Nitratifractor salsuginis DSM 16511: one gene and its partner. The protein of the gene in region 2 interacts with the protein of the main gene of each other region in a pairwise test. Links are inferred from orthologs where the notes say so. Each region holds a gene or a part of one and is shown on either strand. Other genes may lie near its edges. The genes, in order: def and NITSA_RS05150.

Evidence for each region.
Region 1: the proteins of NITSA_RS05150 (region 2) and def interact in binary tests that used the Escherichia coli proteins (3 or more experiments, as listed by UniProt). The link is inferred for Nitratifractor salsuginis DSM 16511 from one-to-one orthologs.

Annotation. Positions count from the first base shown.
Region 1 is NC_014935.1:10,843-14,059, reverse strand. What follows is about bases 78-2,973. They hold def (peptide deformylase), read right to left. Parts: upstream 1,845-2,973; coding sequence 1,311-1,844; downstream 78-1,310. Other genes in these bases: tig (trigger factor), read right to left, coding at 2,529-2,973; clpP (ATP-dependent Clp endopeptidase proteolytic subunit ClpP), read right to left, coding at 1,851-2,441; NITSA_RS00060 (YifB family Mg chelatase-like AAA ATPase), read right to left, coding at 78-1,202. Outside these bases: more of NITSA_RS00060, read right to left, coding at 1-77; more of tig, read right to left, coding at 2,974-3,217. UniProt on the Escherichia coli protein: Removes the formyl group from the N-terminal Met of newly synthesized proteins. Requires at least a dipeptide for an efficient rate of reaction. N-terminal L-methionine is a prerequisite for activity but the enzyme has broad specificity at other positions.
Region 2 is NC_014935.1:1,020,852-1,024,171, forward strand. Bases 220-3,218 are described here. They hold NITSA_RS05150 (aspartate-semialdehyde dehydrogenase), read right to left. Parts: upstream 2,240-3,218; coding sequence 1,199-2,239; downstream 220-1,198. Other genes in these bases: hemE (uroporphyrinogen decarboxylase), read right to left, coding at 220-632; NITSA_RS05145 (YqhA family protein), read right to left, coding at 632-1,198; gyrA (DNA gyrase subunit A), read right to left, coding at 2,236-3,218. Outside these bases: more of hemE, read right to left, coding at 1-219; more of gyrA, read right to left, coding at 3,219-3,320.

The DNA of each region.
Region 1 (3,217 bases), 1.0 Mb from region 2 along the record:
TCCGAGAGGCGGTTGCGGTAGCGTTTGATCTCCGCTTCGCTGCATCGGCAAACCCGACTCTGGGCCAGGAGATTGCCGCAGGGGCAGGGATTCATCGCTGCCACGAACATAAAATCGGCTTCATAGCTGACTTTGCTGTGGACCCGGGCGATATGGACCCGGCGATCCTGCAAAGGCTCTCGCAATGCCTCCAATACATTTTTGGAAAAGTGGGGCAATTCATCGAAAAAGAGCTGCCCGTGGTGGGCGAGAGCCACTTCCCCGATCTTTGCCGTATTGCTTCCTCCCCCGAAGATGGAAGCCGACGTCGCCGTATGATGGGGGGCCCGGTAGGGACGCCTGGGTTGGAAGTCGGGGATCTGTCCGTCGAGGAATTGATGCTTGGCGATGGCCAGGATCTCCTCTTCACTCACCGGAGGCAGGATATGACGCAGACGCTTGGCGATCATACTCTTGCCGCAGCCGGGGCTCCCCTCCATCAGGAAGTTGTGCATCCCCGCCGCCGCGACCAACGCCGCCCGCTTGGCCACCTCCTGCCCTTTGACTTCGGAAAAATCCTCGGGGTACTCCCGCAGATAGTAGTAGCTCTTCCCCCCAATTTGGAGCGATTCCCCTTCATAGGCACTCTCGGGCTTCTCCCCCTCCATCCCGGTACCTTTCATCAGGCCGATCGCCTCCTGGAGGGTCTCCACCGGCCAATACTCGATCCCGGGGATATGGGAGAGATACGCCATCGCCTCCCTGGGGACAACCGCCCGCCTGATCACCCCCTGCTGACGAAGGGAAAGGATCAATGGGAAAAGCTGCGAGCTGCTTTTGACCCGGCCGTCGAGGCCAAGTTCCCCGAAGACATAGAGATCCTCCTGGTCGATCGACTCTTTGTTGAGGGCGATCAGCAGAGCGATAGGTAGATCAAAATGAGTACCGGACTTGCGGTAGTCGCTCGGAGCAAGATTTACGGTTATCTTGAGCGGGGGGAAGACGAAGCCATTGGTGATGAGCGCCGCCTTGACCCGTTCCCTGGCCTCCTGAATATCGTTTCCGGCAAGGCCGACCACGCTGAAGCCTGGTAAACCCTTGGTGAAGGTGGCTTCCACGGTAATGGGACGCGCCGTCACTCCCTCGAGGGTCGCACTGGCGATGGTATTGATGGCGACACGCTCTTCGATCAGCTCTTCCGTTTGAACGGGGTTCTCACTCATACTTCTTCCTCGTTGGTATTGCGTTATTATCCACAGATTTGATCAGGATGCACTGAGAAATGGCAGAGTGAAAGATTTTCTATAAGAAAAAGAAGAGGCCCAAACGGGCTATTTTTTCCCACGTAGGCGTTTTTTCCACTCTTTTTCGAACTTTTTGCGTTTGAGGAGGGAGAGTTTCTCGATAAAGAGCCTGCCTTCGAGATGATCCATCTCGTGCTGCACAGCGATAGCGAGGAAGTCGTCATCTTCGAGGATGTGTTTTTCTCCGTAGCGGTCCTGATACTCGATGCGCACCGCCTTGTAGCGCTCCACCTCTTCGAAATAGCCCGGGACCGAGAGGCACCCCTCCTGATAGCGGGTCTTCCCTTCGGCATCCAAAATCACCGGGTTGATCACCTCCAGGGTATTCTCTTTGGGCTGCTGGACCCTGGGGTCCTCCGAATCGGTGTCCACGGGGACATTGATGATCAAAGCCCGCACGGGCACAGCCACCTGGATAGCGGCGAGGCCCACCCCGTTTTTGGCGATCATCGTTTCGTACATATCGTCCAGCAGGGTATGAAGCTCCTCGTCGAAACGCTCCACGGGCTGGGAGATCTCTTTGAGCCGTTTGTCGGGATAGACGACGATGTCACGAATCATACTCGATTACTCCACAAAACTTTTTGTCAAAACCTTATCGATGAGGCCATACTCCTGAGCCTCTTCAGCGCTCATAAAGTAGTCCCGCTCGGTATCTTTTTCGATCTTTTTGACGCTCTTGCCGGTCTTCTCGGCCAGGATCTTGTTGAGATAGGTCTTCATCCGCAGGATCTCTTTGGCCTGGATGGCGATATCGGTCGCCTGGCCCTGGGCACCGCCGAGGGGCTGATGGATCATAATGCGGGAGCTGGGCAGGGCGTAGCGCTTGCCTTCGGCTCCGCACGCCAGCAAAAAGGCCCCCATACTCGCCGCCTGGCCGATGCAGATGGTGCTGACATCGGGCTTGATGTAGTTCATCGTATCGTAGATGGAAAAGCCGCTGGTGATCACTCCGCCAGGGGAGTTGATGTAAAAGTAGATGTCTTTGTCGGGATCCTGGGCTTCGAGAAAGAGCAGCTGGGCTACGATGCTCGAAGCCACGGCGTCGTTGACTTCGCCGCTGAGCATAATGATCCGGTCTTTGAGGAGCCGGGAATAGATGTCGTAGCTGCGTTCACCGCGGCCGGTCTGTTCGATGACATAGGGGATATAGCTCATAGAAATACCTTTGATTCAGGAAGATTGAACGATTTGAGAAAGAGGCCGTCGCCCGCGAAGACAGCAACGGCGATTGGAGTGAGAATACTATTTCTTTCCGGCGTTGTCAAGGTCGAGCAGCTTGCCGAAGAGCTTGTCTTCGATCATCCCCATCTTGATGGCGGGGATGAGGTTGTTCTTCTGATAATACTTCAGAAGGGCTTCGGGATCCTGGCCCGCCATCAGCGCTTCGTAGTAGAGCACCTGGCTGACTTCCTGATCGCTCACATCCACATTCTCTTTCTTGGCCAGGGCATCGACGATGAAGGTCGCTTTGACACTGCGGGTCGCGTCGTCACGGACCGACTCGCGCAGCTCTTCGATCTTTTCGGCATTGCCCTGGATCGCTTCGAGCTCCTCTTTGGAGAGGCTCTGGGCCTTCTGGTTGGCCAGGTTGTCGATCTCCTGCTCTACGATGTTCTCGGGCAGATCGAATTCGAACGCCTCTACCAGCGCATCAAGCAGCTTGGGCTTGAGCTCTTCGTTGTAGAGCTTGTTGAGCTTCTCGGTGCGGATCTGCTCAGCCAGCTGCTCTTTGAGGCTCTCGAGAGTCGCATCCTCTTTTTTGGTGATCGCTTTGGCCAGCTCGTCGTCGATCTTGGGCTCGGCTTTCACCTTGATGTCTTTGAGGGTGATTTCGAACTCGGTCTCTTTGCCCGCCAGGTTGGGCGCCTGGTAATCCTCGGGGAAAGTAACCTTGATGCGCTTGGTCTCGCCCTTTTTCATCCCGATCATCT
Region 2 (3,320 bases):
GCCGAAGCCCAGCTGTCGAAGATCTGCACCGCGTCCACTCCGGACTCGATCTGCTTCTCCAGATAGAGCTTTACCACATCGGTCACTTTGCGCAAAATGGCGTGGAGCAGCTCGGGATCGGTGTACATCATCTTTTTGCAGAGGGTATAAGTCTTGGTCCCCTGGCCTTCGATCATGTAGGTCGCCAGGGTCCAGGGGGCTCCGGCGAATCCGATGAAGGCTTTGTCGTCGGCCAGGCGCTCCCGGACGATTTTGATCGTTTCATAGACGTAGGTGAGTTTCTCCGCCGCCTCTTTGCCGCCGATGAGCCGGTCGAGATCTTCACGGCTGCGGATGGGATCGGCGAAAACGGGGCCTTCCCCGGCGACGAAATCGAGTTTCATCCCCATTTCGTTGGGGACGACGAGGATGTCGCTGAAGAGGATCGCCGCATCCACACCCACGATATCCACAGGCTGCAGGGTCACCTCCGCCGCCAATTCGGGATTGTGGCAGAGGTCGAGGAAAGTGCCGGCCTTTTCCCGTACTTTGCGGTATTCGGGCAGGTAGCGGCCTGCCTGGCGCATCATCCAGACAGGGGTATAGGGGGTGGGGCGCCCGAAACAGGCGTCGATAAAGATTTTGTCGCTCATCAGTGAGAATCTCCCTTATGCATAAAATAGAAGGCCAGCGCCAACAAAAAGATCGCTCCGGCAAGCATCAACATATCGAGTGCTCCGCCGTAGGTCGTGTGCATCGCCCGTTTGAAAAAGCCGACGATGAGCACCATAATGATCACCTTGGCCAGTTTGTCTTTGAGCTCGTCGAGGGAGTGGATCTCGAGAATCCGGCTGGCGGCACTCCGCTCGGCTACATCGATCTTGGAAATAAAAAGCTCGTAGAGACCGAAACCGAAGATAAAAAGCACAATGGCGATCAGATAGAGGTCTACCGCCCCGATCAGCTCGGCGACGATCTTTTCGTGGAAATTTTGGTGATGGATCCCCCCGAGATAGGTATCGAAGACCGAAACGGCGACATGCCAGACATCGACACTGGCGACGATGAAGAGGGCTATGCCGCCGATCATACTGAAGATGACAGCCAGGAGTACGAAAAAACGCGTACTCCAAAGCGCACTCTCGAAAGCGGCTTCGATCCAGGATTGGGGCCCGTGCTTTTGGTGCCCCTGATCATCTTTTGCGGGATGATCCTGCATTTACACCTCCTCCATTTCGATCCATTTCTGGGCGATGCGCACCGCGTTGGTGGCTGCACCGACACGCAGCTGGTCGGCGACGACCCACATATGGAGGATATTGGGTGCGAAGAGATCCCGGCGGATCCGCCCGACATAGGTAATGTCCGTATCGGTGGCGGTGATGGGCATAGGATAGATGCCGTGCTCCAGATCATCCTGCACTTCCACATCGGGAAATTCGCTCAGAGCCAGGCGCACTTTATCCACATCCACTTCCACGTGCTCGGGGAAGGTGACCGTGACCGCTTCGCTGTGGCTGCGCAGCACAGGCACCCGCACACAGGTGGCACTGACGGCGAGGTCGGCATGCAAAATCTTGTTGGTCTCGTTGACCATTTTCATCTCCTCTCTCGTATAGCCGTTGGGCTGGGGAGAGTCGATCTGGGGGATGACGTTGAGGGCGATCTGATGGAAGAAGGCTTCATGCTTGCTCTCGTCGAGGCGGAAGGCGAAGAAGTCCTGCATCTGCTGCACCAGCTCCTCCATCCCGCTCTTTCCCGCACCGCTGGTGGCCTGGTAGGTGGCCACATCGACCCGCTCGATCCCGCCATAGAGATCATAGAGGGGTTTGAGGGCCAGGACCATCTGGATCGTGGAGCAGTTGGGGTTGGCGATGATCCCCGTCTCCCGCCACATACTGATATCTTCGGGGTTGATCTCGGGAACGACCAGGGGGACTCTGGGGTCCATACGGAAATGGGACGTATTGTCGATGACCACCGCTCCCGCCTCCACGGCATAGGGGGCAAAACGTGCCGAGACGCTGCCGCCGGCGCTGAAGAAGGCGATGTCGATATCCCTTCCGTCGAAGACGGTTTCGGTCAACTCTTCCGTTTTATATTTTTTGCCTTTGAATTCGATCTCCGCCCCGGCACTGCGGGCGCTGGAGAGTGGGAGGACCTCCCCCACGGGAAAGTTCTGCTCTTCGAGAATCCGAAAGATCTCTTCACCGACGGCACCGGTGGCACCGACGACGGCAATATTGTACGCACGACTCATATCAGGCTTCCTTGTTCATTGTTTTTGGTGTCGCTTTCCGATTTCGACCCGGCCGCTTCGATGGCCGCCTCGATCTCCTCTTCCTCTTTCTCTTCTTTGGGGCATTTGGCGATGCTGACCACCCGGTCTTTGCCCTCGACATTGACGATCTTAACCCCGGAGGTGGCCCGGCCGGCCCTGCGGATCGACTGCATATCGACCCGGATCATCTTGCCCGCGCTGGTGAGGCACATCAGGTCCTTGTCCTCTTCGACGAAGACCACCCCGACGACATCACCCGTCTTGGGAGTGAGCTTCATAGCGATGACCCCTTTGCCGGCACGGCTCTGCTCACGGTATTCGCTGGCGGGTGTCCGTTTGCCCATCCCCTTTTCACTGACGATGAGGATCTCGTCCTCTTCGTTCTCGATGGTGGTTGCCCCGCAGACATAGTCGCCGTCAATCTTGAACTTGATGGCGGTGACTCCTCGGGCAACCCGTCCGATCTCCCTCACGTCGCTGACGGGGAAGCGGATACACATTCCCTTCTTGGTGACGACGAAGAGCCACTTGGTATCGGGCTTGATGATCTTGGCGTCGATCAGCTCGTCGTTCTCGTCCAGGTTGATGGCCCGCACACCCACGCTGCGGATGTTGGAGTATTCGCTCAGGTTGGTCCGCTTGACGATGCCGTTGCGGGTGAAGAAGACCAGGCTCTTGTCCTCGTTGAAATCCTGGGTCGGGATGATCGCCTTGATCTTCTCGTCCTTGTCGAGGTTGATCAGGTTGACCACCGCCTTGCCCTTGGCGGTACGGGAGCCTTCGGGGATGCGGTAGACCTTGAGCCAGTAGAGCTGGCCCTTGTCGGTGACGAACATCAGCGTATCGTGGGTGTTGGAGATGAAGAAGCGCTCGATGAAGTCGTCTTCATAGGTGGTGACGGCTGTTTTCCCTTTGCCGCCGCGGCGCTGCTTCTCATACTGTTTTACCGGTACCCGCTTGATGTAGCCCCGGTGGGTGATCGTCACGACCATCGGCTCGTTGGGGATCAGGTCTTCGATATCGATATCGTCGTAGTCGTCGACGATCTCGGTGCGCCGTT